3 regions of the Streptomyces sp. RPA4-2 genome follow, and region 2 is predicted to be linked to each of the others. Evidence: riboswitches for the same ligand, from Rfam matches in the RefSeq annotation. Region 2 holds a riboswitch; each other region holds the start of a gene.

Region 1 (10,109 bases), 1.1 Mb from region 2:
GGCGGCGACTGGCGTTCGTCGATGGTGCCGGAGTGTCTGCGCGTCGAGGCGGCTCCGCTGCTGCTCGGCTCGTACTCGGACGAGGTCGGCAGGGCCCTCTTCGGGGCGTCCGCCGAACTCACCCGGCTCGCCGGCTGGATGGCCTTCGACACCGGCCAGCAGGAGGCGGCGCAGCGCTACTACATCCAGGCGCTGCGGCTGGCCAGAGCGGCGGCGGACGTCCCCCTCGGGGGCTACGTGCTCGCGTCCATGTCCCTCCAGGCGACCTACCGCGGCTTCGGCGACGAGGGCGTCGACCTCGCCCAGGCCGCCCTGGAACGCAACCGCGGCCTGGCCACGGCCCGCACGATGAGTTTCTTCCGCCTCGTCGAGGCGCGCGCCCACGCGCGTGCGGGGGACGCCCACGCGGCCGGCGCGGCCCTGCGGGCCGCCGAGGGCTGGCTGGAGCGGGCCCGGGACGGCGACAACGATCCGTCCTGGCTCGGCTTCTACTCGTACGACCGGCTCGCCGCCGACGCGGCGGAGTGCTACCGCGACCTCAAGGCGCCGCGCCAGGTCCGCCGCTTCACCGAGCAGGCGCTGTCGAAGCCGACGGAGGAGTTCGTCCGCTCCCACGGTCTGCGCCTGGTGGTGTCGGCGGTCGCCGAGCTCGAGTCGGGCAATCTGGACGCGGCGTGCGAACAGGGCGTACGGGCCGTGGAGGTCGCCGGGCGCATCTCCTCCGCGCGCACGACCGAGTACGTGAAGGACCTGCTCCACCGGCTGGAGCCGTACGGCGACGAACCGCGCGTGGTGGAACTCCGGGAGCGCGCACGACCGCTGCTGATGGCTCCCGCCTAGACCGTGTCCGACGGCCGTGCCCGGTCGCCCGGCCCTTCGCGTCATCCGACGGGAAGGAACGGACGACCGGACAGGGCCGGGATCGGATCCGCTCCGGTGTGCGGGGACGGGACGTGCGGGACGGGATGAGCCCCCGCGGGACACGGGCTCGCCCCGTCCCCCGCACGCGCGACGTCCGCTCGTTCTTCTGTGCGATCTTCGCGGCGCTTTCCGGGTTTGAGGGCATTGTCAGTGGCGCAGTGCACTATCGAAGCCGGGAGGTGAAGCAGGTGCGGATCGTTTACGACTGCGATGTGCTGGTGATCGGCGGCGGGATCGTCGGCCTGTCGACGGCGTACGCGATCACGCGCGCCGCGCCGGGCACGCGGGTGACGGTGCTGGAGAAGGAGTCCGGCGCCGCCCGGCACCAGACGGGTCACAACAGCGGGGTGATCCACAGCGGGATCTACTACCGGCCGGGCTCGCTGAAGGCGCGGTACGCGGTGCGTGGCGCCGCCGAGATGGTCAAGTTCTGCGCGGAGTACGGCATCGCGCACGCCGTCACCGGCAAGCTGATCGTCGCCACGGAGAAGGCCGAGCTGCCCCGCCTGCACGCACTCGTACAGCGAGGCCGGGAGAACGGGATCCCGGTGCGCGAGCTGGGCACCGCCCAGCTCGCGGAGTACGAGCCGGAGGTGCGCGGGCTCGCCGCGATCCATGTCGGCACGACGGGGACATGCGACTACGTCGCGGTCGCCCGGCAGCTCGCGGAAGCCTCCGGCGCGGAGATCCGGTACGGGGCCGAGGTCGTCCGCATCGACCGGCGGGACGCCCTCGGAGTCGCCGTCCGCACCGGCGACGGCACGATCGTCCGTGCGCGGGTGCTGGTCAACTGCGCGGGGCTCCAGTGCGACGAGGTCGCCCGGCTCGCGGGGGACGAGCCGGGGATGCGGATCGTGCCGTTCCGCGGTGAGTACTACTCCTTGGCGCGTCCCGAGCTGGTGCGGGGGCTCGTATATCCCGTGCCGGACCCCGCCTTCCCCTTCCTCGGGGTGCATCTCACCCGGGGGATCGACGGAGACGTCCACATCGGGCCCAACGCGGTGCCCGCGCTCGCCCGGGAGGGATACGGGTGGGGGGTGATCCGCCCCCGCGAGGTGGGCACGACCCTGGCCTGGCCCGGGTCGTGGCGGATGGCCCGGCGGCACTGGTCGTACGGGGCGGGGGAGCTGCGGCGGTCGGTGTCCCGGAAGGCGTTCACCGGGGCCGTGCAGCGGCTGCTGCCGGCGGTGACCGTGGACGATCTGGTGCCCGCGGCGGCGGGGGTGCGGGCGCAGGCGGTGTTGCGGGACGGGACGCTGGTGGACGACTTCCTGATCGAGGAGGGGGTGCGGACGGTGCATGTGCTGAACGCGCCGTCGCCTGCCGCGACGGCGGCTCTGCCGATCGGGAGAGAGGTTGCCCGTCGGGCGCTGGCTGCGCTGGCGGTGACCTGAGGATTCTCGCCCCCGCCGCCCCTACCCTCCCCCGAGCTCTCGGCTTCGCTCGAGCAGGGGGGACTCCCATCATCCTCCACCTGGGGCTCCGCCCCCGGACCGCCGCGTCGCCCGAAGGGCCTCGTCCTCAAACGCCGGACGGGCTGGGTATGTCAGCCCGTCCGGCGTTTGAGGACGAGGCCCTTGAGGCCGAAGCGCGGGTCCGCGGGCGGCAGCCCCCGTAGGCAGCGGACGGTGCCTGCGGGACCTGGTCGTAAAATCGACGCATTGTGTCTGAGTTCCTGAGCAGCTCCCCCGAACAGCCCCACCCCGGCGACACCCGCGGGAGCGCTCCCCGTGCCAAGGGAGAGCCCCGGTTCCCCGGCGGGCCGCAGGCCGATCCCGCCGGGTCGCACTTCGAGCGGCGGATCCGGAGTTTCCAGCCGCGCCGCAGCCGGGTGACGGCCGGGCAGGCGGACGCTCTGCAGCGGCTGTGGCCCAAGTGGGGTCTCGACATCGACGGGCAGCGCATCATCGACCTGGCCGAACTGTTCGGTGCCGACCTTCCCGTCGTCCTCGAGATCGGCTTCGGCATGGGCGAGGCCACGGCGCGGATGGCGGCCGAGGACCCGGGGACGGGGATCCTGGCCGTCGACGTGCACACCCCCGGCCAGGGCAATCTGCTGAACCTCGCGGACCAGAACGGACTGGCCAACATCCGGGTCGGCAACGGCGACGCGATCATCCTGCTCCGTGAGATGCTCCCGCCGGACTCGCTGAGCGGCCTGCGCGTGTACTTCCCCGACCCCTGGCCCAAGAAGCGCCACCACAAGCGCCGGCTGATCCAGCCGGAGTTCCTGGACCTCGCCGCGACCCGCCTCGCGCCGGGCGCCCTGGTGCACTGCGCGACGGACTGGGAGCCGTACGCCGAGCAGATGCTGGAGGTGCTGACCGCGCATCCGGAGTTCGAGAACACCGCGCCGGACGGCGGTTTCGCGCCTCGTCCGGGCTTCCGGCCGCTGACCCGTTTCGAGGGCCAGGGGCTGGAGAAGGGTCATGTGGTGAACGACCTGCTCTTCCGGCGCGTACAGCACCGCGAGCAGCACACTTCGGGCGACTGACACCCCTGCGGACCGCCTCCGGCACCGTCGCGGGCACCGCCCCTGCCTCGTTAGGGTCAATGCCGTGGCCACCTTTCCCGCGTACCCCACGCACCCCGGCGCTCCCGGCGGCGCGCCGCCCGCGGGTCCGCCCCGGCACCCGCACTGGTGGCAGCGATGGGGGCGCCTCCCTGCTCGAGGGCCGAGAGCTTGGGGGAGGGTGCGCTACGGCGCGCTGACCATCCTGCTCGCGCTCGCCGGTCTCGTCATCCTGGCCCTGGTGCGCCGGCAGACCGGTACCGAGGGCTTCCTGGTGGGCCTCGGCCTCGCCGTGCTGCCCGTCCCGCTCCTTCTCGCCGCGTTCCGCTGGCTGGACCGGGTCGAGCCGGGCCCCTGGCGGAACCTGCTCTTCGCCTTCGCCTGGGGCGCGTGCGCGGCGGCGCTGATAGCGATCGTCGCCAACAGCTTCGCGACCCGGTGGATAGCGACCGCCACCGCCGACCCGGCGAGCGCCGACACCCTCGGCGCGACGGTCATAGCCCCGATCGTCGAGGAGTCCGCGAAGGCCACCGCCGTGCTGCTGGTCTTCCTCTTCCGCAGACGGGACTTCACCGGGATCGTCGACGGCGTGGTCATCGCCGGGGTCACCGCGACCGGCTTCGCCTTCACCGAGAACATCCTCTACCTCGGCACCGCCTTCGGCACCGACCAGCTCAGCGGCGAGCACGGCCTGGCCTCCGTGACCGCCGCGACCTTCTTCGTCCGGGTCGTGATGGCGCCCTTCGCGCACCCGCTGTTCACCGTGTTCACCGGCATCGGCTTCGGGATCGCGGCGCTGTCCGCCGAGCGCCGACGCCTGCGCCGCTTCCTGCTGCCGCCGGCCGGACTGCTGCTCGCGATGGGCATGCACGCGATGTGGAACGGCTCGTCGAGCTTCGGGGAGTACGGGTTCTTCGCGGTGTACGGCGCGTTCATGGTGCCGGCGTTCGGGCTGCTCACCTTCCTCGTCATCTGGACGCGGCAGCGCGAGCTGAGGACCGTCCGCGCCGAACTCCCGGCGTACGCCGTCGCCGGGTGGCTGACCCCGCCCGAGCCGTACGTACTCGGTTCGATGCGGGCACGCCGGCTGGCCCGTCGGTACGCGGCCCATCACTTCGGCAGGGCGGCGGCACGGTCGGTCGCGCGGTACGAGGCCTGCGCGACCTCGCTCGCGTTCCTGCGGCACCGGGGGCGCAGCGGCCGTGCGGGCGCCGATTTCGTCGTACGGGAGCGGGAGCTGCTCCACGAGCTGTGGCACCGCAGGGAGGTCGCCCGCCCCTCCCTCGCGTACGCGGCACGGGTGACGGCCCCCGCCGTCCCGGTACCGCCGCCGCGGCCCGCGTACGGCCCCGGGTACGGCCCCGGCTACGGCTACGGCTACGGCTACGGCTATGTGCCGGTGCAGCCGTCACCCCGGGACGGACGGCCGTACCCGGACCCGACAGCCGCCCGCCCGGTGTACGGCCCCTACCGGCCCTGAGCGCAGGGCTCAGGCCGACGCCTCCGTCAGACGTGCCACTTCGTCGTCCTTCAGCGTGAGGTCCGCGACCGCGAGCAGCTCCGGAAGCTGTTCGACGGTTCGTGCGGAGGCGATCGGGGCCGCGACCGTGGGCCGGGCGGCGAGCCAGGCGAGGGCGACGGTGGCGACCGAGACGTCATGGGCGTGGGCGACCTCGTCGAGGGCGTCGAGGACACGCGGGCCGCGCTCCGTCTCGAGGTGCTTGCGCGCGCCCTCGGCCCGCGCCGAGTCGACGGTCGTGCCCGGACGGTACTTGCCGGTGAGGAAGCCGGAGGCGAGGGCGAAGTACGGGACGGCGGCCAGTCCGGTCCGGGAGGCGACCTCCTGGAGCGGGCCCTCGTAGGTGTCGCGCGAGACGAGGTTGTAGTGGGGCTGGAGGACGGTGTAGCGCGCGAGGCCCTCGCGGTCGGAGAACTCCAGGGACTCCGCGAGCCGTTCGGCGGAGAGGTTGGAGGCGCCGATCGCCCGGACCTTGCCGGCCCGTACCAGCTCGTCGAGCGTGCCGATGATCTCCTCGACCGGGACCGAGGTGTCGTCGAAGTGGGTGTAGTAGAGGTCGATGTAGTCCGTGCCGAGCCGGCGCAGTGACGCGTCGGCCGCCGCCCTGATGGTGTCCGGGGCGAGCCCCTTGTACTGGGGATGGGCGCCGGCCTTGGTGGCGAGGACGACATCGGAGCGGTTGCCGCGCGCGGCGAACCACTTGCCGATGATCGTCTCGGACTCGCCGCCCCTGTTGCCGGGGACCCACGCCGAGTAGCTGTCGGCGGTGTCGACGAAGTTGCCGCCCGCGGCCGCGTACGCGTCGAGGACGGCGAAGGACTGCGCCTCGTCGGCGGTCCAGCCGAAGACGTTGCCGCCGAGGGCGAGCGGGAAGACCTCGATATCGGAGGAACCGAGCTTGCGGAGAGGAGTCATACCCCATTTCAACAGTCGTACCGGACGACCGCATTCCGCACCCGCCGTGCTCGTGGCGGGCGCTGGATCAGGGGTTGATGCCCTTGCTCTGCAGCCACGCCATCGGGTCGATCGCGTCGCCGCCGCCGGGGTGGACCTCCAGGTGGAGGTGCGGCCCGGTCACGTTGCCGGTCGCGCCCACCCGTCCGATGACGTCGCCCGTGCCCACCTTCTGCCCCACGCTGACGCTGATGGACGACTGGTGGCAGAACCACAGTTCCGTGCCGTCGTCGAGGGTGAGGATCGTGCGGTAGCCGTACGAGCCGGCCCAGCCCGCCTCCGTGATGGTGCCGCTGTGGACCGCCTTGATCAGCGTGCCCGTGGGGGCGGCGAAGTCGAGGCCGGTGTGGTAGCCGGAGGACCACATGGAGCCGGCGTCACCGAAGCGGGAGGTCAGGGTGTACGAGGAGGTCGGCAGCGAGTAGCTCTTGGCGAGCTTCGCGAGGCGCGCGGCCTCGGCCTTCTGCTTGGCCTCCGCGTCCGCCTTCTTCTTCGCGGCGGCTTCCTTGGCCTTGGCCTCGTCCTGCTGTTCGGCGGCCAGCGCGACCGCCTTCTTCGCGGCGGCGGTCTCGGCGGCGGCCTGGACCGCGCTGTCGACCTGGTCCTGCTGGGACTCGGCCTGCTCCATGATGCGGGCCCGCAGCGCCTCGCCGGCGTCCGCGTTGCCCTGCGCGGCGTCGGCGCTGGTGAGACCGGCGCCGGTGAGCGGGGTGGAGGAACCCTTCGGCGTGCTGGAACCGCCGTCGGACATCAGGGCCTTGGCCGACTGGGTGACCGAGGAGAGGTCGGGCAGCGAGATCGACACGGGCGGCTTGCCGGGCGCGGCGGTGGCGATGCCACCCGCGCCAACGGCGGCCAGGACACCGACGCCGAGGACGGTGGAACTGCGGGCGAGCCCGCCTCCGCGCTGCTTGGAGACGCGGTGCCGGCCGCGGACGGGAGCGACGGAATCCGCGGTGGGGTTCCACTCCTCCCAGGGGCCCTCGTCGTCGCCGCGGGAGTAACCGAAAGTCTGGGTGTCGTTCGGCGCGAACGAAGTGGGCTGGGCAGGCCGGTTGGACGCCACGTGGGCGCGCTCCTTTCCTTCCTTCTCGCCTACCGGGTTAGCTGACGGGTTCGGAGCAGGAAGGTCTCCTACGCGCGTCAACCCACGGTGTCTCCACCGTGAAAGACGCTCGATTCACCCCAAGTTGGTGGTTCCCCGGTTCCCTCGCGGGATTCGGCGCGTGCGCACGGAGCCGTCTCTTGTGACGGCTGGGACGACCGCGCTGCGTTATCGAACGTTAATAGACTCGGGTACCGGATTCCAAGCCGTTCGTACGGATCATTAACCACTCTTGGCCAGGACTTACGGGGCATGAGCGGGGGAAAACGGGCGAGTTGACCCGCCCTCCCGCACGCACCTGTTTTTGACCGTGTGTCAGTTGTTACGCGGAGGAGTACCATCCGCTACCCCTCGTGACAACGATCAAGGAACTCCGTCGCCCGCGGGGGACGCCGCACGGCGAGCAGTGCCATGTCGTCCGCGAGCGCGCCGCCGGTGTGCCGGCCGACCCCCGCCGCGAGCTCGGCCAGCAGGGCGTCCGGGTCGCTGAAGGTCCGTCCCGCGAGCCGCTCGGCCGGATCGTAGAAGTTCCCGCGGCCGTCACGCGCCTCGGACAGACCGTCCGTGTGGAACAGGAGCGTGGAGCCGGGCGGGAAGTCCGCCGTAACCGCGCGGTCGGGCCAGGAGCCCAGCTCGCCCATGCCGAGCGGCAGCGCGGGGTTCGTGGCGGCGAGCGTGAACAGCGTGCCGTCCGCGTGCAGGAGCAGCGGTGACGGATGGCCGCGGTTGACGATCCTGACCACGTCGCCCCCGTGCGGGATCTCCGCGAGGACGGCCGTGGTGAAACCCTCGAAGGCGTCCAGGTCCTCGCGCCTGGTGCCCTCGCGGGCCAGCGCGCGTTCCAGCCGCTGCGCGACCGCCTCCAGCGCCGTCTCCTGCTCGGCCGCCTCCCGGAACGCCCCGATGACCACCGCGACGGCGGCCACCGCGCCCATGCCCTTCCCGCGGACGTCGCCCACCACCAGCCGTACGCCGTGCGGGGTGTCCTGCACGGCGTACAGGTCGCCGCCGATGAACGCGCCCTCCTGCGCGGCCTCGTAGCGTGCCGCGACCGCCAGGCCGCCGATCCGGCCCTCGGGTTGCGGCAGCACGGCGCGCTGAGCCGCCTCGGCGATCTGGCGGGCCGAGGCGAGCCGTTCGTCCGAGCGGCGGACGAGGATGTTGATGAGGACGGCGAGGACGACGACGGTCGCCACCGTGGCGACCTCGGTGATCGCGCCGATCCCCATGTGGAGGCCGAGCCTGAGGCGGCATGCGAGCAGCGCGGCCAGCGTCATGGCCCCCGTGAGGAGGGTGCCGCGCAGCGCGAAGATCGGCGCGGCGACGAGCGGGGCGGCGGTGAAGAGCGGTGCCGCGGTGAATCCGGGCGGGGTCAGACAGTCGTAGACCACCGCGACGACGACGAGCAGGAACGGCAGCGCCCGCACCAGGGTCCAGGCGTGCGAAATCCGGCGAGGGTCCGGGTCCGGCGACGGTTCGTCCCCCAGCCCCGGATCGGGCACGGGGCCGCCGGACCGCCGTCCGCCCGACCGGCCGTAGGACCGTCCGGCCCGCCGCGCACCTCCTCGCTGCCCCACCCGTCCAGGTTTCCCGGACCGGGGGGAGGGGGCCAGCGGTGTGGACCGACCGGGGGACGGCCCTTGCTTCCGTACGGGCGTGTCGAAGAAATCAGGGACCGGAAACACCAGGGACCGGAAACACCAAGCACCGACAACACCAAGGCGCCCTAGAACACCAAAACCCGGAAACGCCAAAGGCCGGAACTCGTGAATCCGAGTTCCGGCCTTGGCCTTGAGTAGCGGGGACAGGATTTGAACCTGCGACCTCTGGGTTATGAGCCCAGCGAGCTACCGAGCTGCTCCACCCCGCGTCGTTGAAACCAGTGTACGCCATGTTCGACCCCCCGAGCACACCCGTTCACGCACGCCCCACGACCAGGTCTCTTCTCCTCCGGATCCCCTGCGATTCCGCCCCGCTCGCGACCGTCCACGACCGGGCACCGGCCGCCGGAAGCCCCTCCGTCAGGCGGCTCCGAGAAGATGCCGGTTGGGTGCCGTGGCCCGCTCCTCGAACTCCGGGAGCACGACGACGTCCGCCCCCGCGGCCACCAGCAGCCCGTTGCCGTCCGCGCCCGCCACGAAGGTGTCCGGCTCCCGCCAGGCGGTCACCACCCTGCGCACCCCCGCGTCGAGGATCAGCCGGGCGCAGGGTGCGGGCCGCGAGGCCCGCCGGGCGCACGGCTCCAGACTGCTGTAGACGGTCGCGGACGCCAGCCGCGGATCCCCGGCGGCGATCTTGGCGAGTGCCGCCTCCTCGGCGTGCGCGACGGGGTCGCCCCCCTCCCGCGAGTGCCCGCGGGCCAGCTCGGTGCCGTCCGCGGCCACCACCACCGCGCCCACGCTGAACGCCGTCCTCGACGGCGGGCACAGCGCGGCCAGCTCGCACGCCACCCCCAGCCAGTGCCGGTCCGCCGCGGAGGCGAGCGCACCGGTGCCGGGGGCCGTGGGGACGTAGCGGATGAGGACGACGTCTCCCACCGCCCGTGTCTCCACCAGCCGCATCCGTCCGGGCGGGTATCCCCCGGGCCCGAACAGCCGTGGCGCGTCCGCCTGTCCCACGAAGAGCGGCGCGACGGCGAGCTGGAGCTCGTCCGCCAGGCCCTGCCCCATCAGCTGGGTGTGCACCCGCCCGCCGCCCTCGACCATGAGACGCCGCACCCCCCGTACGTCATGGAGGTGTTCGAGCACGGCGCGCCAGTCCAGCTCGGCCCCCGTCGCCACCACGTCGACGGCCGGACCGCGCAGGACCTCGGTGGCCCGTACGGCCCCCTCGTCCGTGGTGTAGACGATCTTCTCGCCGCCCGTGTGCCAGAACTGCGCGTCCGGGTCGAGGTCGCCGGACCCGCTGACGGTGACCTTCAGGGGGTAGGCGGGGCGGCCCGCGGCGACCCGGGCCGCCCGCCGCTCGGCGGAGTTGACCAGGAGCCGGGGATTGTCCGAGCGGATCGTGCCCGCGCCGACCAGGATCGCGTCGCTGGACGCCCGCACCTCGTCGACCCGGTCGAAGTCGGCCGGACCCGAGAGCAGCAGCCGTTCGGG
Region 2 (10,109 bases):
ACAGCTGCCGCGCGGAGTCCAGTTTTCCGGTGATCGTCCGCTTGGCCCGCTTCAGCTCCGCCTGCCGCGAGGTGAGCGACGCCAGCTCGACGTGCGCGGCCCCGCGCAACTGCTCGATCTCCCGCAGTTGCTTGCGTACCCGGGCTACCGCCCCGGCCTGCCGGTCACCGACCCGCTCGGCGAACGCGGCCCCGTCCAGGTACTCGTCGGGCCGATCGGAGAGCGCGAGCTGCAGAGCGGGGTCGAGGCCTCCGCTGCGGTACTGCGCCGCGGCGATCGAACCGAGTGCGTTCCGCGCCGCGTTGAGCCGGTCCTCCTTGCGCGCCGTCTCGTCGCGCAGGTCGTGCAGTCGCCGTGACGCCTGGTCGGCCTTCTCCTTCGCCCCGTCGTACTTCTCCGTGGCGACCTCGGCCTCTTCGTACAACTTGTCGACCCTGGCCTTCACCTGCGCCGGGGACAGTTGCGGCTCCGCGTGCCCGGTGCCCTCGAATCCGGCCGTCGTCGCCGCGCCGGCGAGGGCGATGGTCGCGGCCGTGCGGACCGTATGGCCGCCGAGTGAGCGCTGTCTGGGCTTGCGGTGCGCTGCCACGAGGGCCCACATCCTTCCCGGGGGACGTGACCGCCGGGGAGAGCGCGGTCATCGGTGAGGCGTCCGGCGACGGCCCACACAGGGGGAGCGGGTCGCCGCCGGACCTTTCTCGGCGGTGGTGTCCGACTGCCGCCCCTGGCCCGGGCGGCGGTGGGGAGCCGGGCACCTGGTGGAGGACGCTAAACCTGAGTGCGAGGGCTCGGTAACACCATGTACGGAACTGGCGTAACTGGATCGCCGGGTGACCTCATGTGACCGTGATCCCGGTCCTGCCCCGGCGACTTCACACAGGGTGATGACCGATGGGACGGTTCCGGGACAATCGGGGACTCTCAGGTGCTACGGGTCGCCAAAGGGTGGGCCGGTGCCAAGGGGGACACCCCTGGCCGATTAGGCTCCGGCCCCATGGACGTACTCATCCATCTCTTCGTGGGCCTGCACATCATCGGCGTCGCCTCGCTGCTCGGCGGCTTCCTCACCCAGATGAAGGCGATGGGCCGGGGCACCGCCCGGTTCGTCCCCGCCATGCTGCACGGCGCGCTGACCATGCTGGTCACGGGTGTCGTCCTGGTCGGGCTGAACCAGGCCGACGACCACCCGGTCAACACCGTCAAGATCGGCGTGAAGCTGGCCCTGCTGATCGTGATCCTCGGGCTGGTCTATGTGAAGCGGGACGACGAGAAGGTCGACAAGGGCCTGTTCGGGCTGGTCGGGCTGCTGACGACCGCGAACATCTTCATCGCGGTGCTGTGGACCTGATGGTTCCGGCCGCCACCAGCAGCCAGGCGGCCACCGAGATCCACAGCAGTACCTGCCCGAGCCCCCTGAGCCAGGCGAAGCCGACGGCGTCCGCGACCGACAGGGCCGCCGCCGCCGTCATGGCCATCGGGAACACGGTCGCCCAGCGCCGCACGTCGTACCGCGGACGCCGCCACAGCAGCTCCGCGACGGCCAGCACGGCGTACCAGGCGAGCGTCAGCATGATCAGAGCCTGGGACACCCAGCGCATCACGCCGTAGTCGTCGTAGTTCCACAGGTAGCCGTCCGCCTGGTAGGCGAGGACCAGCTTCGACGCGGCCAGCGCCGAGATCGCGAGCGCGCCGCCGGCGATCCACTGGTCGCCGCCCCCCGTGGCCGTCTCCCGGAAGTCGAAGCACGTCAGCGCCACCACGTACAGCACGAGGAACCCCAGCCAGAACAGCACCAGTGCCGCGTACGCCGGCCAGTCCGCGCGCGCGGCCTCGGCGAGCGACGCGGCGAGCACCGCGAGGCCCTGTGTGGCCACGCACCCGAGGAACACGCTTCCGGGCATACGGAGCCGCAGCCCTCGTACGAGCAGGTAGAGCAGCCCCGGCCACAGCACCGCGGCGAGCGCGAGCAGTACCTCGGCGGCCCCGAGCCACCCCAGGTCGGTCAGCCGGGTGCCGAGTACGGCGGTCGCGGCGACCCCGGTGAGCGCGCTCGGCGTGCCGGCCTCCGCCAGCCACCGTTCCCGCTCCCGCAGCAGGCGGACCGTGAAGTCCACGGCGAACCCGAGCCAGGTGACGGCCGCCAGGACCAGCGCGATCCGGGACAGGATCTCGTCACCGGTCTCGTGCAGCCCGACCGAGAGGATGCCGGTGGCCAGGACGGCGGCCGCGGCGGCGGGCGGGCTCTCCGCCCACCAGGTGCGGAGTCGGACCCACGGGCTGCGGGGCGGCGAGGTGGCTGGCATGGCCCCGATGCTAGGGATCTCCGAGCGTGTTGCCCGCGGGGCGCGCTGACACGGGGGCACGGCAACACGGGAACGGGGAGGGGGCGCAGGGTCGTGGGGCCACGGGGACGACGTAGGGGCGCGGGGCGGGGCGCAGGGGATGGGGGTTACTGGCGATGCGGGGAGCGGCGATGCGGGGGACGCGGGGCGCGGGCACGCGCGCGTGGAGCCCGGGAGGCCTCACGCGCGCGTGCCCCGCGCCGGGCGCTCAGGCCGGGCGCACCACGCTGTGGATGATCGACTCGCCGGCGTAGAAGATCGACTCCTCGCGGACGTACGCACCCGGCTTGGGGGCGTGGATCATCATCCCGTCGCCGATGTAGAGGCCCACGTGGCTGATGTCGTCGTAGAAGAAGACCAGGTCTCCGGGCTCGATGGCGGACAGGGGGACCGTGGTGCCCGCGTTCACCTGGTCGTAGGTGGTACGCGGGAGGGTGACGCCGGCGGCCTTCCAGACGGCCTGGGTGAGACCGGAGCAGTCGTACGAGCCGGGCCCGGTCGCGCCCCACACGTACGGCTTGCCGATCTGGGCGCGGGCGAAGGCGATGGCCTTGCCGGCCTTGGTGGCGTACGAGGAGTCGGTGGCCGGGGTCCCGGAAGTCCCCGTGGTTCCGGACGACGTGCCCTGCTGGGGCTCCGTCTCCCGGGCCTTCTTCTCCGCCGCGGCCCGCTGGGCCGCCAGCTCGGCCGCCTCGCGGTCGGCCGCTTCCCGCTTCTTCCGCGCGATCGCGGCGAGCCGCGCCTTCTCGTCGGCGGTCAGCTTCGAGAGCAGTTCGCGGGCCGCGGCGAGCTTGCCCTGGACGTCCGCCTTGGAGGTCCTGAGCGCGTCCTGCGACGTGGTGAGCGTCCGCAGGCTCCGGGAGGCCTCCCCGCGTTTCCTCGAGGTGGCTGCCTGCTCGGTGACGTAGTCGTCGACGGCCGCCTTCTGGCGGGTGGTCAGACGGTTCATCAACTGGGTCTGGTCGAAGTAGTCCTGCGGGTTGTCGGCCAGCAGCAGGCTCGCGCTGCCGGGTGCGGACGCCCCGGTGCGGTACTGCGCCGCGGCGAACGAACCCAGCTCCTCGCGCGCGGTGTTGAGTTTCTCGGTGCGCCGGGCCACGTCGTCGAGGAGGGAGTCGACGCGCTTGCGCTGCTTGGCGGTCTTCTCCCTGGTCGCGTTGTACTTCTCGGTGGCCGTCTCGGCCTGGTGGTAGAGGTCGTCGACCTTCTTCTCGACCTCTTCGAGGCTCGGCCGGGGCTCTGCCGAGGGTGCGGCGACGGCCGTCTGCGAGAGCAGGGCCACGGAGGTCAGGGCGGCCGTGGCGAGGGCCGGGGTCCGTATGCCCGTCCGGCGTGTGCCCGGCGGACTCCACTTGCGGTGCGACGCCAAGAGAGGCGACTCCTTCCGTCATCCGCCTACCGGGTTAGCTGTCGGGTTCGGGCGGGTGCTTCCGGAAGGTTTGCCCTACGGTCCTTGCCCCAGGGGCGGTGGGACCGATTCACCCCAAAGTCGGTTGGGTCCCCGGCTCCGGTCGCCGCACGGGCGCGCCGGACTCGGCGGAGGCCGCCCGGCCCGGCGACGTTCGCCGGTTGCTGTCGAGCGGTCTGCCCGGCACGCTAGCCAACGCGTAAGTGTTCTGTGAAGTTTGATGTGCGATATGCCCGATACATTTTCGTGACCTGAGCCGCCGGGACACCCGGAGTGGCCGACGGTAGCGGCGTGACGTCGCAAGGTGAGGGCGCGCCGGTGCGGGAAGGGCGGCCCGGTTTCCATGGCACTTCGCTCCGGACCCCGTGGGAAATCCGGCCCAGTTTCCGGGGTGGCGGCGGGTTGTCAGTGCGGCCGCCTAGACTCGGAGAGCGATGAGCAGCCTCTTTGATGACAGCTTCCTGGCGGACCTCAAGCCTTCCGGGGCCCATGAGGAAGAGCCCCCGCCGCCGCCCGAGGACGAGTCGGCGGAGCCGCTTCCGGACGACCTGTTCGGCGGCCGCTTCGACGTGCCCCCGGACCGCGACGCGTACTACCGCGACGGCGCCCACCGGCCCGCCGTGGACCCGGCGGCCCTGCTGGACGGGCTGAACGAGAACCAGCGCGCGGCCGTGGTGCACTCCGGCTCCCCGCTGCTCATCGTCGCCGGCGCCGGCTCCGGCAAGACCCGGGTGCTCACCCACCGGATCGCGCACCTGCTGGGCGAGCGCCATGTCCACCCCGGCCAGATCCTCGCGATCACCTTCACGAACAAGGCCGCGGGCGAGATGAAGGAGCGCGTCGAGCAACTCGTGGGCCCGCGCGCCAACGCCATGTGGGTGATGACCTTCCACAGCGCGTGCGTGCGCATCCTGCGCCGCGAGTCGAAGCGGCTCGGCTTCACGTCCTCGTTCTCGATCTACGACGCCGCCGACAGCAAGCGCCTGATGGCCCTGGTCTGCCGCGACCTGGACCTCGACCCGAAGCGTTTCCCGCCGAAGTCGTTCAGCGCGAAGATCTCCAACCTGAAGAACGAGCTGATCGACGAGGAGGACTTCGCGGGGCAGGCGGCCGACGGTTTCGAGAAGACCCTCGCGCAGGCCTACGCGATGTACCAGTCGCGGCTGCGCGAGGCCAACGCCCTCGACTTCGACGACCTGATCATGACGACGGTCAACCTGCTCCGTGCCTTCCCGGACGTCGCCGAGCACTACCGCCGCCGCTTCCGTCACGTCCTGGTCGACGAGTACCAGGACACGAACCACGCGCAGTACGCCCTGGTCAGGGAGCTCGTGGGCCCGGCGAGCGGCGACCGCCCCGAGGACGTGCCGCCGGCCGAGGGAGACCTCGGGCCCGCCGAGCTGTGCGTCGTGGGCGACGCCGACCAGTCGATCTACGCCTTCCGCGGCGCGACCATCCGCAACATCCTCCAGTTCGAGGAGGACTACCCGGACGCGACGACCATCCTCCTGGAGCAGAACTACCGCTCCACCCAGACGATCCTCACCGCGGCCAACGCGGTCATCGAGCGCAACGAGTCGCGCCGCCCCAAGAACCTGTGGACGAACGCGGGCGCGGGTTCGAACATCACGGGCTACGTCGCCGACACCGAGCACGACGAGGCACAGTTCGTCGCCGACGAGATAGACCGTCTCACCGACGCGGGCGAGGCGAAGGCGGGCGACGTCGCGGTCTTCTACCGGACGAACGCCCAGTCCCGTGTCTTCGAGGAGATCTTCATCCGCGTCGGCCTGCCCTACAAGGTCGTCGGCGGTGTCCGCTTCTACGAGCGCAAGGAGGTCCGGGACGTCCTGGCCTACCTGCGGGTCCTGTCCAACCCCGAGGACTCCGTCCCGCTGCGCCGGATCCTGAACGTCCCCAAGCGCGGGATCGGTGACCGCGCCGAGGCGATGATCGACGCCCTCTCGCAGCGGGAGCGGATCAGCTTCCCGCAGGCGCTGCGCCGCGTCGACGAGGCGTACGGCATGGCGGCGCGCTCGACGAACGCCGTGAAGCGGTTCAACACGCTCATGGAGGACCTCCGTACGATCGTCGAGTCCGGCGCGGGCCCGGCGACGGTCCTGGAGGCGGTCCTCGAGCGCACCGGCTATCTCGCCGAGCTTCAGGCGTCGACCGACCCGCAGGACGAGACCCGCATCGAGAACCTCCAGGAACTCGCGGCCGTGGCACTGGAGTTCGAGCAGGAGTCCGGTCGGGGCGAGGACGGTGCCGGAGCGGCTGCCGGGGGCGCAGCGGCCGGTGGGGCTGGAGCGGCCGGGGCGGCCGGCGGACTCTCGGAGTTCCTGGAGCGGGTCGCGCTCGTCGCCGACTCCGACCAGATCCCCGACGAGGACGACGGCAACGGCGTCATCACCCTGATGACCCTGCACACCGCCAAGGGCCTTGAGTTCCCGGTCGTGTTCCTCACCGGCATGGAGGACGGCGTCTTCCCGCACATGCGTGCGCTGGGGCAGGTCAAGGAGTTGGAGGAGGAGCGGCGTCTCGCGTACGTCGGCATCACGCGCGCGCGGGAGCGGCTCTACCTCACCCGCTCGTCCATGCGCAGCGCGTGGGGCCAGCCCTCGTACAACCCGCCCTCCCGCTTCCTGGAGGAGATCCCGGACACGCATCTGGAGTGGAAGCGCACGGGCGCGACGGCTCCGGTGCCCTCCGGCCCGGTCTCGGGCGTGGCGGCCTCGTTGTCGTCCTCGCTGTCGTCCTCGCGCTCGCGGTCCGCGGCGTCCGGGGCCTCCGGTTTCGCGACGCGCCGCGGGGCGTCCGAGAAGCCGGTCGTCTCGCTGGCGGTGGGTGACCGGGTCACCCACGACCAGTTCGGGCTCGGCACGGTGGTCGGCGTGAAGGGCACGGGGGCGAACGCGGAGGCCACGGTCGACTTCGGAGAGCCCAAGCCGAAACGGCTGCTGCTGCGGTACGCGCCGGTGGAGAAGCTCTAGTCCACGAGGCTCGGAGGCCGGGCGGGGCTTCCCGTCCGGTCGCGAAGCCCGGCGGTGGACCGCGGCGGGTGAGTCACGGCGGGTGGGTTTACCGAGAGTGGGGCACGGCGGGGCTCACGTCGGGTCCAGGCCGTGGCTGCGCAGCCACGGCAGGGGGTCGATGGCCGCGCCGCCCGCGGGCCGGACCTCGAAGTGCAGGTGCGGCCCGGTCGAGTTCCCGGAGTTCCCGGAGAACGCGATCTGCTCACCGGCCTTCACGACGGTGCCCGACGGCACCTTGTAGCTGGAGAGATGGCAGTACCAGGTCTCCGTGCCGTCCTTCGCGGTGAGGATGGCCATGTTCCCGTACGCGCTGTTCCACTGCGTCCGTACGGTTCCGTCCGTCGCGGCCATCACCGTCGTGCCGTACGACACGGGGAAGTCGATGCCGGTGTGCACGGACATCCAGTTGACCCCCGCCTGACCGAAGTAGGCGCTGAGTCCTTTCTGCGTGACCGGAAGGACGAACTTGGGCCGCAGCCGCTCCTTGCGGGCCGCCGCGGCCGCCGCCTTCTGCTGCTCGGCGGCCCGCTGGGCCTTGAGGTCGATGCGTTCCTGGGTGCGGCTGGCCCGGTCGGCGAAGTCGTCCGCACCCGCGGACAGGCTCTGGAGCTGGGTGTCCAGCTTGTTGTTGGCGGTGGACGGCTTCACCGCGGTCGCGTCGGGCGCGCTGGCCGTCGTGTTCTTGGTGTCGTCCCCGCCGATGGTGCCCACGGAGGCGGCGGCGATACCCGCGACGCCCATCACACAGGCGGAGGGCACGGCGACGGTGAGCAGCGCGGAACGCTTGGCCGGGGAGCGGCGGCGGGAGCGGGACGCAGGCCGGTTCGCGGCACGGGGGGCCGGAGCGACCTCTTCCATGTCGTCGAGCAGCGGAGCCTCGTGCGCGGGATCGGCGTCCTCGAAGTCGTACTCGTCCTGCAGTTGCTCGAAGGCGGCGGTCGCCTGCTGCTCGAAGGGCTCGGGATCGGCCTGGTGCTCGTACGGGTCGGCGGCGGCCTGGTGCTCGTACGGGTCGGCGGCGGCCTGCTGCTCGTACGGGTCCGCCGTGACCTGGTGCTCGTACGCGTCGGCGGCCGGGTGCTCGTGCGACTCGCCCTGCTGGGGGTGCTCGTAGGCCTCGTACGGGTCGTGCTCACCGGCGGTGTTCCACTGCGTGGCGTCGTACGCACCCGTCTCCTGGGTGGGGGCGCTCCACTGCTGGGTCTGGCCGGCCGGTTCGGCCTGGAGCCAGGCGGCCGCGTCCCACTGGCCCGTGGCGTCGGGGCCCGGATGCTGCGCGGGGATGTCGGCGAGCTGCTGGTAGCCGGTCGTCCAGGCGGTGGTGTCGTAGCCGCCGGTGTCGTACGCGGTCTGGTGCTGCGCGGCGTACGGGTCGTAGGCCGGCGTCTGGTGGCTGCCGGTGTTCCACTGCGTCGCGTCGTACGAACCCGTGCCGTCGCCACCCGACATGTCGCCGAAGAGAGGGTCGGACTCGAAACTCGCGGTCGCGTAGGCGCCGGTTCCGTTGTAGCCGTCGTACACGGTGAAGTCGCCGTACTGGACTTCCTGGCCGGCGTACGACGCGTAGTGCGCCGAGGCGGCATCGGAAGCCGGGGCCGGGGGGGTCACGGTCCCCGACGGGTGACGGTCGTTCACCAACTTCTCTTTCGCCTCGACAACAGGGGCTGGCAGAGCAGTGCGGCGACTGTACCCGGCGGTACGCGGGCGCGACAATCTTCGGCAGGTTTCCTCCGCTCAGGAAACGGGCATTCGGCCGTCTTTCGGGGGAGTGCGGGCACGGGCTTGGCCTGGCGTTCGATGAATGTTCGAAATCGAGGCGTCGTCCGGCCCCCGTCCGGCCCCCATCCGACCGCCGTCCGGGCCCTCTCCGGTCGTCGGGAGAGGTCCCGGACGGGGGTTGCCCGAAGGGCGTCACGCCACGGTGAGGCCCCCGGCTTCGGCCACGGCCTCGGACGCGCCGGTGCGGACGGTGGTCTCCTCGCTGTCGAGCGCCTGGCGTATTCCGGTGGCGACGGCGGGGTGGACCGGCAGGGCGAGATGCCCGATACCGCTCACCTGGACGCTCTGCGCGAGCAGGTCCGGGTGGTCGATGGCGGCGGTCTCCAGCGGGTCCATCAGGTGGTCGAGGTCGCTCCAGAAACTCACGAAACGCGTACGGCAGTCGGGCGCCGGCTCGCACAGCTCCTTGATCACCTCGGAACCCGGGCGCATCTGACGGACGATCGGGTGCGCGTTCATCAGCGGGACGACCCGGGTGCCCGAGTGCGGTGTGCCGAGCGTGACCAGCGTGCGGACCCGCAGGTCGCCGCCGAGGCGCTGCACGTAGTACCGCGCGATCAGTCCGCCGAGGCTGTGTCCGACGATGTCCACCCGGTCGCGCCCCGTGCGCTCGCAGATGTCCTCTATGTGCCGGCCGAGCAGCTCCGCCGCGGTGCGGATGTCGTACGTCAGCGGTGAGTAGTTGAGCGATTCGATGTGCTGCCTGCCGTGCTGCGCGAGGTTGCGGCGCAGCAGGACGAAGACGGAGCGGTTGTCGATGAAGCCGTGCAGCAGGACGACCGGGGGCTTGGTCCCGGTGGGCAGCCGGGTGGCGTCGGACGGAGGGAGCGCGGGGGAGGTGCGGCGCTCCTGGACGATGCCGGAGGGATAGAGGAGGAGATGCCCGGCGAGGATCGCGATCTCCAGAGCCGTCGCCTTCAGCAAGGCCACCGAGAGTCCTGTCAGCCTGCCTGGCAACAGGCGCTGACGGAGCGGGATAAGGGGCGACTCTGTCCCGGTGACCTTCATGGCCGACCTCCCGTCGGCACGCGAAGGGACCGCTCTGTCCCCCGTGTGCCCTTGCGGAAAGCCGGGGTGGCGGAGGCCGACGGTGCGTTCGCGGCGCGTGGTGCGCCGGTGGCGCGGCGGGGATCCCTGCCGTCGTGCTCCCGCCGGTGTGCCGCACCGTCGCCGCGCCTCGTCGGCGTGGTGCCGGTGCCGCCACCTGCTGGCGGCTCTCCTTGCGCAGGCTCCGGTCGTGGCCCGCGCGTCGCAGGTTCCTGCGGCGCGTGTGCCGCTGAAGCGCGGAGCGGTGCGCGGCGAATGTGTCCCACCGTGTGATTTCCCCCTCGCTCTTCAGCGGGAAACTGTGGTTTGCACGGATCTGACGATAACGTTCGTTCACTTCCCCGGCCGGTGCGGTGCGGGGCGCCTGTGCCGCAGAGGTACGTCCCGCGCGGTGAGCGGCGGAATGTTCGATATGTGTCGGTACGGGTCGTTGTAGTCGGTTCATGGAGGCAGTGATGGGTGTGGCAGCCGGTCCGATCCGCGTGGTGGTGGCCAAGC
Region 3 (10,109 bases), 190 kb from region 2:
AGCGAGTCCAGGAACCCGGAGACGGGGCTGTTGTCGGACGCGGAGCCCGAGGGCACGCCCTGGCCGCCCGTGTCGAACTCGACGATCGAGCTCCAGCCCTCACCGATGGTCTTCATGCCGTCGAGCCCCTTGCCGGGGTTCTCACCGGGCTTCGGGGAGGCCTCCGGGAGCTTGCCGTGCCTGCCCTCGCCCTTGTTCGCGCCCTTGTCGCCCTTGTCGCCCTTGTCGGCGTGGTTGCCGAGTTCCTTGCCCAGGTCGTCGCCCTCGGTGACCTTCGCGCCCTTCGGCGGGGTGAAGTCGAAGGTCGAGGCGGCCGGCCTGGAGAAGTCGACCTTGGTGAAGCCCGCGTCCACGACGGCCGCGCCGCCGCCGGCCGGCGTGAGCGTGAACTTCAGCGGCACCCCGGTCTTGGCGTCCACCGCGACGCTGATCGCGCCGACCGTGGAGCCGGACTGCCTGGGCTTGATGAGCAGCTTGTAAGCGTCCCGGCCGGCGACCTGCGCCGTGCCGTCCACGGTCACGGAGGTCGTGTCGTCGACCGACTTCAGGGCCTCGTCGGCGAGCTCCTTGGGCGTGCTCGGGACGTCCTTGGGCGCCGCCCCGCGCCGCTCGTCGGACGCGGGCGCCTTCGAGTGGTACACCTCGTTCGACTTGCTGTCGTACGCCCATACGTCGTTGCCGTTGCGGATGACGCTGTACTCGGCGGCGCTCTCCAGCAGGGAGACCTTGCCCTTGTCCGGGCCGTCGGCCGCGACCCGCAGCGTGTGCGTGCCGGAGGCCAGCTCCATGAGTTTGGACTGCGGGTCGGCGGAAGAGCCGCCGTCACCCTGGGCGGCGCCGGACATCAGGCTGTTCTCCAGACCGCCCAGATCGGGCAGCCCGAGGTCGGTGCTGATCTTGACCGTGCCGGAGAGCTGCTGGACGTCGGACTTGGCGATCTTCTCGACGAGCTGCTGCGCGGTGATCTTCGGCAGGCTGGGGTCACCGGAGTCGGCGAGCGCCGGGACGAGCCCGATGGTCGCCGCCGCCACCCCCACCACCGCGACCGGGACGACGTACCGCGCTGCCTTGCGGCGGCCGGCGCGCATCTCGTCGGCCTCGTCGCGCAGCCTTTCCGCCCCGGCGGTCCTGTCGGAATCGTTCGGTGCCATGTGTGCCTTACCTCCGTCGTCGGCGGCGGCCTGCCATCCTGCGCTTCCCCACCCCTATAGCCGCCATTCTCACCCGAACCGGTGAGGAGTGGTGCTCTCCATATGACCAAATCGGGCGGAGAGATGCGTCAGACCCCGGACGCAACTCCACGTACTCCTGCGGTATGACACGGGGAGGCGGTGCCGACCGTGACCCGTAGGGGTCGCCGAGAACATCGCGACGCCGGCCAGGGTCAGGTTTCCTTGCGACACGTACTGAACGTACGGAACGTACAGACCACGGCCGCATGGCCGCACGGAACACATCGAACATAGCGTTCGATTACATTCTTCCGCTTTCCCCCCGTGCCGCCACTGACGCCCCCTGCGTCAGCTACCGCGCATCAACACGGAACCATTCGAGCCTGGACTCCATCCATCCCATCGTGTGACGGACGTCACATCGAGGAGGACGTCAGCCCGCCCGGTGCACCACCGCGTCCACGAGCTCCACCAAAGCCGCCTTCGCGTCGCACTCCGGCAACGGAGCCACCGCGGCCCGGGCCTCCTCCGCGTACCGCACGGTGTCCCGCCGCGCCTGCTCCAGCGCCGGGTGCGCCCGCAGCCGGGCCAGCGCTTCGGCGTGCCGGTCGTCGTCCGTGAGGTCGGAGTCCAGCAGCTCGCACAGTGCGATGTCCTCGGCGAGACCGAGCCGCTCCGCCCGCTCCCGCAACCGCAGCACCGGCAGCGTGGGAATGCCCTCGCGCAGATCCGTCCCGGGCGTCTTGCCCGACTCGTGCGAGTCGGACGCGATGTCCAGCACGTCGTCCGCCAGCTGGAAGGCCACGCCCAGCCGCTCCCCGTACTGCGTCAGCACGTCCACGACCGTCTCGTCGGCCCCGGACATCATCGCGCCGAACCGGCACGCCACGGCGACCAGCGAACCGGTCTTGCCGCTGAGCACGTCGAGGTAGTGCTCGACCGGGTCCCGCCCGTCACGCGGACCCGCCGTCTCCAGGATCTGTCCGGTGACCAGCCGCTCGAACGCCTCGGCCTGGACGCGGACGGCCTCGGGCCCGAGGTCGGCCAGCGTGTGCGACGCGCGCGCGAAGAGAAAATCGCCGGTGAGGACCGCGACCGAGTTGCCCCAGCGGGTGTTCGCGCTGGGCACCCCGCGTCGCGCGTCGGCCTCGTCCATCACGTCGTCGTGGTACAGCGTGGCGAGATGGGTCAGTTCGACGACCACGGCCGAGGGCACGACACCCGGCGCGTAGGGGTCACCGAACTGCGCCGCGAGCATCACGAGCAGCGGACGGAACCGCTTCCCGCCGGCCCGCAGGAGATGCTGCGCGGCTTCCGTGATGAAGGGGACCTCGCTCTTGGTGACTTCGAGCAAGCCCTCCTCGACAGCCGCCAATCCGGCCTGGACATCGGCTTCGAGAGCCTGGTCCCGCACGCTCAGCCCGAACGGCCCGACGACGGTCACGAGAGGTTCTCCTGTCTGCTGACGATCACATGGCGAACTCGGTCGATCATTCGGTCGATGACACGGTTTGTCGATGTGTCGCTGCCATCACTCAAGTCAGCGTATCCGGTCACGTTTCGATCACCACGAGCGCCCACCGTCCCCACTGTCGACTTCCTCCCGACTTCCCTCTCCCCCGGCGTCCGATGCCCCCGAGAGGCAGGCGGCCCCACGCAGTCCCACGTCTGGGCGGCGGCCTACCACGAACGGTATGTTCCTGATGGGCCGGTATGGCAGTAGATAAACCGAATCACCCGTGAGCACCGAGAACAGCATGTACACCCGTACGGCGTTCCCCTACGAGACGACTCACGAGGACGTCTGGATCCCTCCGGCGGACGGCACCCGGCTGTACGCAGGCCGCGGGACTCGCCCACGTCGCCCGACCGCCGACCCCGCGCACGCCGGCCAGGTGATGTGGCGCGACATCCGGGTGAACCGCCCGGAGACGGTGGACCCGTTCATCCATACGTGGCTGTCGCGCCCGGCCCAGGACGCGTACGGGGGCGACGGCGGCGTCCACGGGGGCGGCTCCGAACCGTGCGGCCGTCCCGGCGGTGGGCGGTTGGCGCGACCCGCAGCGGGTTGGCACGACCCGCCGCGCGACTCGGTACCGCGCCTGATCCAGAGCCTCCCGCCGGGCCCGGTGCTGCCGGAGCCCTTTCCGCGCCCCTACGTCATGGACGCGCGCCCACCAGCGACGACCTGCGCCTCCCTGCCCGGCCGCCGGGTGGGCGTCACCCCCTGGTCCTCCCCCTTGGTCACCCCCGTCGCGTACGCGCTCCGGGGTGCGCCGGTGCTCGGGCGCTCCCCTCAGCACACCGGCGTGGACGCGGGTCGCTTCCGCCCCGGCGGAGACGACGCGGACCTGCCGCCGGACCACCGGGAGGGTCGGGGCCGGGTGATCGCCCCGGTGTGCGACGCGGCCCTTGACGGCGCCTCGACCCTGGTCACTCGGGGTGCCCCGCACCTGTCAGTGCGCGACCGCCGTGATCGGGCGGCCCCCTCGAAGCCGAGCACTACGGAGAACGTACGTTTCGACCTGACCGCCATCGGCTGCGCCGTCCCGCCCGGCCGTCACGCCCCTTCCTCCCTCTGCCCCTCTCCTCCTCCTACCGGCCCTGGCTTTGGCCAGAGCCGGGCCCGGAGGCCGACTTCACCTGCACCCGTCGGCCAGTTCCCTCGAACGCACGTTGCAGGCAGGGGAGTTCGACCCCGCGATCACACGAAGCCGTCCCCGCCACTGCGGCACCCGTGCCCGTCCGGACGGCCTCGACCACACGGAGGGCGCGCGGGGGGCGTACTCCGTCCGGGAAGCCGGACCTCTGAGCACCCGCGCCCGCTCCTCCCGGTCGATCCGTCCGCGTCGTCCGGGACCGGCCTGGGACGCGCGGGGCGAGTCCCGCTCCGAAGTCACCTGCGGCACAAGGGACTTCACCCTCCAGCGAGCTGGACCCGCGAGGGCGGCGACGAGGTGGCCTCCATCGGACGCGGAGGCGGCGGATCCCACTCGCCGCGGGCCGAAGCCCCGGCAGCCTCCTCGGCGGCCCCGCGGGACAGAGCGTGGACCGGTGAATCCCTGACGGACCCCGGCGAGGGACACCCGCCCGCTCTCGCGGACGGGCAGGAGAGGGTCACGCGCTTCGGCATCACGCGGGCGGATGCCCCGGACAGAACCAACAGGGGCCACACGGCCCGAAGTTCAGCCCTCATCCCGGCCCGAAGCGGCACGCACATCCCGAACACCGGCCCTACGGACTCCACTTCAGGGCCGCCGAGGGCCGGCTCCCCACGGCGACCCCTGCACAGACCCGTCCGTACGAACGGTGCGCACGGCTCCGACCAGGGGCTCAGCGGCCTTTTATTCGCGCCTTATATGCCCGACTTGCCGCCATTGCCGCTTTATTCCTGCCGGATCGAGTGAGTTGGGTCACGCGCGAAGGTCATCCACCTCGCGAGCCCGTCCAGCGACTACCCGTTTGCATAAGCCAAGTTGAGCGAAGCATTCCGGATTAATCGGGCAATTCATCCGCCCTTATGTCCTGGTGAAAACGATCTACACCGCGACATCAAGGCTTGTTTCGGACATGTGCTCTCGCATACCTTCACGTCACTCCGGACGGACCGCCCAATCCTGCCGCCGACCGGAACCACACCCGACCACACACGCACGGCAGGAGCGGGGGACCCAGGTAAGCCGCCGATCCGAAGTTCGGAACGGCTAGGGGTGAAGTCGCACTCACCGTGCGGCCGGGCAGCTCCCGCCCGAACCCGACAGCTCACCTCGCAGGCGCCGGAGAGGAAACACGTCATGGCCGCAGCAGGTAGACACTGCCACCCGAAGACTCGCAGCACCCTCGTTCGCGGCATTCTCGCTGCGGGCACGGGCGCGGCGGTACTCGCCCTCCCGCTCCTGGGCGCCACCTGCGCACAGGCCGCCACGGGCGCCTCCGACGTCCAGCTCGTCACCTACAAGGTGGTCACGGGCGACACCCTGGCCAAGATCGCGCGGGAGTACCCCTCCAGCGGCGGCTGGAAGAAGCTGTACGAGGCCAACAGCGCGGTCATCGGCCCCAACCCGTCGGCGCTCCGCCCGGGCCTCACCCTGACGGTCGGCACGAAAACCGTCCAGAACGCCACAAAGTCGGCAAAGGTCACGGCGGCGGTCGCCAAGACCACGAAGTCCACGAAGTCCACGACCACGGCGGCCAAGACCACGGCGGTCAAGACCGCGACCACCGCCGCCGCGAAGACGTACACGAACGACCTCGACGGCTGGATCAAGCAGTCGCTGGACATCATGGCCAAGAACGGAATCCCGGGCACGTACAACGGCATCCACCGCAACGTCATGCGGGAGTCCTCCGGAAACCCCAAGGCCATCAACAACTGGGACTCCAACGCCGCCGCCGGTATCCCCTCCAAGGGCCTGCTCCAGGTCATCGACCCGACGTTCAAGGCCTACCACGTGCCCGGCACGTCCATGGACTCGTACGACCCGGTCGCGAACATCACCGCCGCCTGCAACTACGCCGCGGCGAAGTACGGCTCGATCGACAACGTCAACGGCGCCTACTGACCGGACGCCACGAGACCGGGGTGCCGGACCGGACTTCCGGCACCCCGGGAAGCCAGAACGACGGGCGACCGGGGCAACGGGGGTCCGTAGCCCCGGGTAGTCGGGGCCACGGGTAACCAGGGCCACGGGTAACTGGGACCACGGCTTACCAGGGCCACGGGTTACCAGGGCCACGGCGCGGAGAGCGGGAACAGCCGCTCCAGCACCACCGCGATCCCGTCGTCCTCGTTCGACAGCGTCACCTCGTCGGCCACCGCCTTGAGTTCCGGGTGGGCGTTGGCCATGGCGACCCCGTGGGCGGCCCAGTCGAACATGGGGATGTCGTTGGGCATGTCACCGAAGGCGATGGTGGCTTCGGAGGCCAGCCCGAGATGGGCGGCGGCGAGAGCAAGGCCCGTCGCCTTGGTCACCCCGCATGGCTGGAGTTCGACCGTGCCGGGCCCCGACATGGTGACGGTGGCCAGGGAACCCACCACTGCCCTGGCCGCCGCGGCCAACTCGTCGTCGGACAGCAGCGGGTGGCGCAGCAGCACCTTGCTGATCGGCTCCGTCCAGAGGTCGTCGCGGCGCCCGACCCGTGCCGCGGGAAGCGTCGGGTGCGGCATCACGTAGCCGGGCTCGATGAGTGTCAGTCCGTCCACGCCGTCCTGGTCCACCGCGGCGTACAGCAGCCCGACCTCCGCCTCGATCTTTCCGAGCGCCGTCTCCGCGAGTTCCCTGTCCAGGGTCACCGACCACAGCAGACGGTCCTCGCTCGCGTCGTAGAGCTGCGCCCCCTGCCCGCACACCGCCAGTCCCGCACCACCGAGTTCACCGAGGAGCGGGCGCACCCTCGGCGCCGGGCGCCCCGTCACGACCAGATGGCGGGCGCCCGCCTCCACCGCCCTCGCCAACGCCGCCCGGGTCCGGTCGGAGAGCGTGTCGTCGCCGCACAGCAGCGTTCCGTCCAGGTCAGTGGCGATGAGTGAATATGCAGTCGGAGCGGCCATGATCCGAAGAATACGGATCCGACGACTCATCGGCCCGGCGTGAACCGGACGACGTCCGGTATCCCGTCAGCAACGCCGTTCACCGCACGGGCCACGCGCGCCCGACGACGTCACACACACTCCGATCCGCCGTGCCGGGCGCCCGAGAGCGCCGCGACACCGGCTTCAACACCCGCCGTGGACAGGCACGTTACGGAACGCGCACGGCCGGTCACCTCTCGGTGGCGTCGGGGCCGTGGCCCCCGCCACCGCCCCGCCCGCCGGACACCCGACGCCGTACGCCGCCTCAACCGTGAGCCGCCGCCAAGTGCCTGGCCAATCGCGGCGAAGCGAACTCCGTCCCGCACACGAACCGCATCACCGGCCCGTACGAGGCCGCCGCCGGCAACCCCGTGAAGTACAGCCCGGGCACCGAGGACCGGTATCCGGCACCGAGCTTCGGGGTGCCTCGGCTCACCGCCAGCTCCGTCCGCAACGCGTGTCCCAGGAAGTCCATCGCGGCGATGTCGACGCGATAGCCCGTCGCCGCGATGACGTGGTCCGCCGCGAGCTCCTCGGGCGCACCGCCCAGGGTCCGCACGGAGAGCACCGGGCGGCTCCCGGAGACCGAGGCACGCTCGATCCGGGCGATCTCGCTGACCTCGACCTTGCCCTCGAAGCGGTCCCGGAGCCACCACGCGCCGAGCGGGCCGAGCACCCGGCGGACGAGATAGTGGCGGGCTTCGGCGGGCAGGTAGCGGTAGGGGTGCGGGTAGTAGCTGAGCGCCCACAGCGACCAGGCGCGCCCGAAGGGCGACTCCGGGCGCAGCTTCGGCTGTCCCCAGGGCGGTGCGCCGAAGGCGACCCTGCCCCGGCCCCGGGACACCACGCGCACCTGCGCGCCCGCCTCCGCCGCCAGCGCGGCCGTCTCCAGGGCGGACTGTCCCGCGCCGACGACGATCAGTTCCCTGCCGGAGAACCGGGTGAGGTCGTGGTGCTGGGAGCTGTGCGAGACGGGGCCGGTGGGCGCCGGTCCGTCCGCCGCCGCCTCACCGAGCTCGGGCGGCAGATGGGCGAGGCCGTACAGTCCGGTGGCCACGACGACCGCGCGTGCCGTGAACGACTCCCCCGAGTCCAGCTTCAGCTCGAATCCGTCGGCGCCCCGTCGGTCGACGGAGACGACCCGCACCTGCTCCAGCTCGGGCACGAGCTGCCGCTGGAACCACTCCCCGTAGGCGATGAACGTCTCGACCGGGATGATGTCCTCGTCCGTGACGAGCCGCGGTATCCCGGCGGCGTCGCAGTAGTCACGGAGTGTGTGGCCCGGCTGCGGGGCGTCGATGCTGGAAGCGGCCGGGGTCGATTTGAGGAGCATCCCCTCGGGCATGTGGTCGCGCCAGCTCACCATGGGCCGGCCGAAGACACGCACCGGAATGCCGCGCGCCCGCAGATGGGCGGCGGTGGACAGGCCGAACGGGCCCGCACCGATGACTGCTACCGGATGAATCACGAAGTCCCCTCCCCAGGACGTTCTTCCGTCACTTCGTGGTCGTACTGGTACTGCTGCCGCGGCGGTTGGTCCGCCACAGCTGGTACAGATGTCTCGCGCCCGGCCGCACGAAGCGCGCGAGCATCGTGAAGAACGGCCGCAGGTCGTCACCCGCGAGCCAGGCCAGCTCCGTACCGCTCGCGCGCGCCGGCGCGTGCGGGGTGGTGTAGCCGCTGCGCCGGTAGGCGAGCAGGGCCGGCAGGTCGATGTTCTCCACGATGTACCGGTGGCCGGCCCGCTGTTCCCCCTCGGGAACGGTGCGCCCGGTCAGGTCGAGGTGCATGGCCCGGACGACGTCGATCCCCGACTCGTTCTCGAAGAGCCGGAACTGCGCGCCCATGCGGGGGTTGAAGTCGAGAAGCTTGTACTGCCCGTCGCGGCGGTCGAAGCGCAGGTCGAGGTCGATGACGCCGCTGAAGCCGATCTGTTTGATGAAACGTGCGGCGAGGTCCGCGAGTTCCGGATTGTCGACGACGTACGCGTTCGCCGTCATGCCCGCGTGCGGTGGCCAGGAGCGGACTTTCACGCCCGTGAACATCGCGAGCGGCGTCGAGTCCGCGTCGAAGTACGCGTGCACGATCCAGTCCTCCGCCTCCTCCCTGGGCAGGTACTCCTGGAGGATGACACCCGGGTTCCCGCCCCAGTCCCGGGCGAGTGCCAGCAGCCCCTCCCGGGTCGCGATCCTCGTCGTCCCGTTGACCGCGGGCCGGCTGCGGCGCACGAACGCCTCCCGGTTCTTGGCCACGAGAGGGAAGCGGGCCGAGGCGGCGAAGCGCTCGATCTCCTCGTACGACTGGGGAAAGGCGGCCGCCGGACTGGGAATGCCGTGCTCCACGCACAGCTCGTGCAGGCCCTGCTTGCTGGCGAGGCGGCGGGGCAGTTTGGCGTCCACCCGAGGAAAGAGAAAGCGCTCCGCGAGCTCCTCCTGGTGTTCCGCTATCAGGACGGCGGCCTCCTCGTCCGTCGGGACGAGCACCGTCGGCCGCCCTATGCGACGGCCGATCCGCAACAGCCCCTCGACCAGGCGCTCCGGCTCCTCCGTCCCCGTCGTCGGCCAGACGAAGGCACGGCGCAGATAGCGTGAGGCCGCGGCAGGCGTGTAACGGTCCTCGGTGATCGCGTACATCGGTATGCCCAGGCGGCCCAGGCTCCGGATGGCGCCCACTCCTCCGTGGTGCAGCGGATAGTCACCGAATTTCACTATCAGCCCGGGAACGTCCCGGTCGGCGTCGACCGGCACTCCACTGACGCCCCTGGCCACGGGTCCCCCACGTGTCCCCCCTACGGACCGGACCCACCCCGTCCATGTCCCCAAAGGACGCTAAGCCGGAATTGCCGCGTCCGACAAGGCCTATTCGGACATTGCGAACTCTTTAGGCACTGCCACAGCACGGTCACTCCCCCGTAACGTGTGCCGCGACCACACGGAACGCGTGGAACACATGGATCACGGCGCGTACGACCACGAAAGCGAGGCACCACCCGATGCCCCCCTTCGATGTCCCCGAGGGCGATCCCTTCGGCCCGCACAACCTCCCCTACGGCGTCTTCTCCCGGGCCGGCTCGTCCGAACGGAGCGTCGGTGTCCGGCTCGGCGACCACGTCCTCGACGCGGGCGCGGCGGCCCGGGCACTCGGCTCCCCGTACGCCGAGCTGCTCGCGCGGCCGAACCTGAACCCGCTGCTCGCGGCGGGCCGTACGGCCTGGTCCGACGTGCGCCGCGCGCTGACGGGCTGGGTGACGGTCCCGGCCCACCGGGAGACCGTGGAGCCCCATCTGTACCCGCTCTCCGAGGTGACCCTGCACCTCCCGTTCGAGGTCGCGGACTACGTCGACTTCTACGCCTCCGAGAACCACG

The links. Region 2 has a riboswitch for cyclic di-AMP ahead of HEP85_RS24200 (NlpC/P60 family protein). Riboswitches for the same ligand answer to the same signal wherever they lie in the genome.
Region 1: linked by a shared signal. The riboswitch ahead of HEP85_RS19375 (M23 family metallopeptidase) and the one ahead of HEP85_RS24200 (NlpC/P60 family protein) in region 2 are both predicted to bind cyclic di-AMP.
Region 3: linked by a shared signal. The riboswitch ahead of HEP85_RS23320 (LysM peptidoglycan-binding domain-containing protein) and the one ahead of HEP85_RS24200 (NlpC/P60 family protein) in region 2 are both predicted to bind cyclic di-AMP.

What each region holds. Positions count from the first base shown of each region.
Region 1 is NZ_CP050975.2:4,449,371-4,459,479, forward strand. Features, by position in the region: gene HEP85_RS19350 (MFS transporter) at 1-840, shown strand, start outside; gene lhgO (L-2-hydroxyglutarate oxidase) at 1,080-2,315, shown strand; gene trmB (tRNA (guanosine(46)-N7)-methyltransferase TrmB) at 2,585-3,415, shown strand; gene HEP85_RS19365 (PrsW family intramembrane metalloprotease) at 3,480-4,913, shown strand; gene HEP85_RS19370 (aldo/keto reductase) at 4,923-5,867, opposite strand; gene HEP85_RS19375 (M23 family metallopeptidase) at 5,935-6,972, opposite strand; cyclic di-AMP (ydaO/yuaA leader) riboswitch at 6,984-7,141, opposite strand; gene HEP85_RS19380 (PP2C family protein-serine/threonine phosphatase) at 7,356-8,513, opposite strand; tRNA gene HEP85_RS19385 (tRNA-Met) at 8,808-8,881, opposite strand; gene HEP85_RS19390 (dihydrofolate reductase family protein) at 9,033-10,109, opposite strand, start outside.
Region 2 is NZ_CP050975.2:5,518,810-5,528,918, forward strand. Features, by position in the region: gene HEP85_RS24185 (NlpC/P60 family protein) at 1-589, opposite strand, end outside; gene HEP85_RS24190 (hypothetical protein) at 995-1,348, shown strand; gene HEP85_RS24195 (tellurite resistance/C4-dicarboxylate transporter family protein) at 1,326-2,303, opposite strand; gene HEP85_RS24200 (NlpC/P60 family protein) at 2,551-3,711, opposite strand; cyclic di-AMP (ydaO/yuaA leader) riboswitch at 3,719-3,891, opposite strand; gene pcrA (DNA helicase PcrA) at 4,185-6,743, shown strand; gene HEP85_RS24210 (M23 family metallopeptidase) at 6,858-8,420, opposite strand; gene HEP85_RS24215 (triacylglycerol lipase) at 8,697-9,572, opposite strand; gene HEP85_RS24220 (cobalamin B12-binding domain-containing protein) at 10,067-10,109, shown strand, end outside.
Region 3 is NZ_CP050975.2:5,331,326-5,341,434, reverse strand. Features, by position in the region: gene HEP85_RS23330 (outer membrane lipoprotein carrier protein LolA) at 1-1,151, opposite strand, end outside; gene HEP85_RS23325 (polyprenyl synthetase family protein) at 1,606-2,616, opposite strand; cyclic di-AMP (ydaO/yuaA leader) riboswitch at 4,803-4,963, shown strand; gene HEP85_RS23320 (LysM peptidoglycan-binding domain-containing protein) at 4,967-5,734, shown strand; gene HEP85_RS23315 (HAD family hydrolase) at 5,896-6,723, opposite strand; gene HEP85_RS23310 (FAD-dependent oxidoreductase) at 7,010-8,212, opposite strand; gene HEP85_RS23305 (ATP-grasp domain-containing protein) at 8,241-9,512, opposite strand; gene fahA (fumarylacetoacetase) at 9,737-10,109, shown strand, end outside.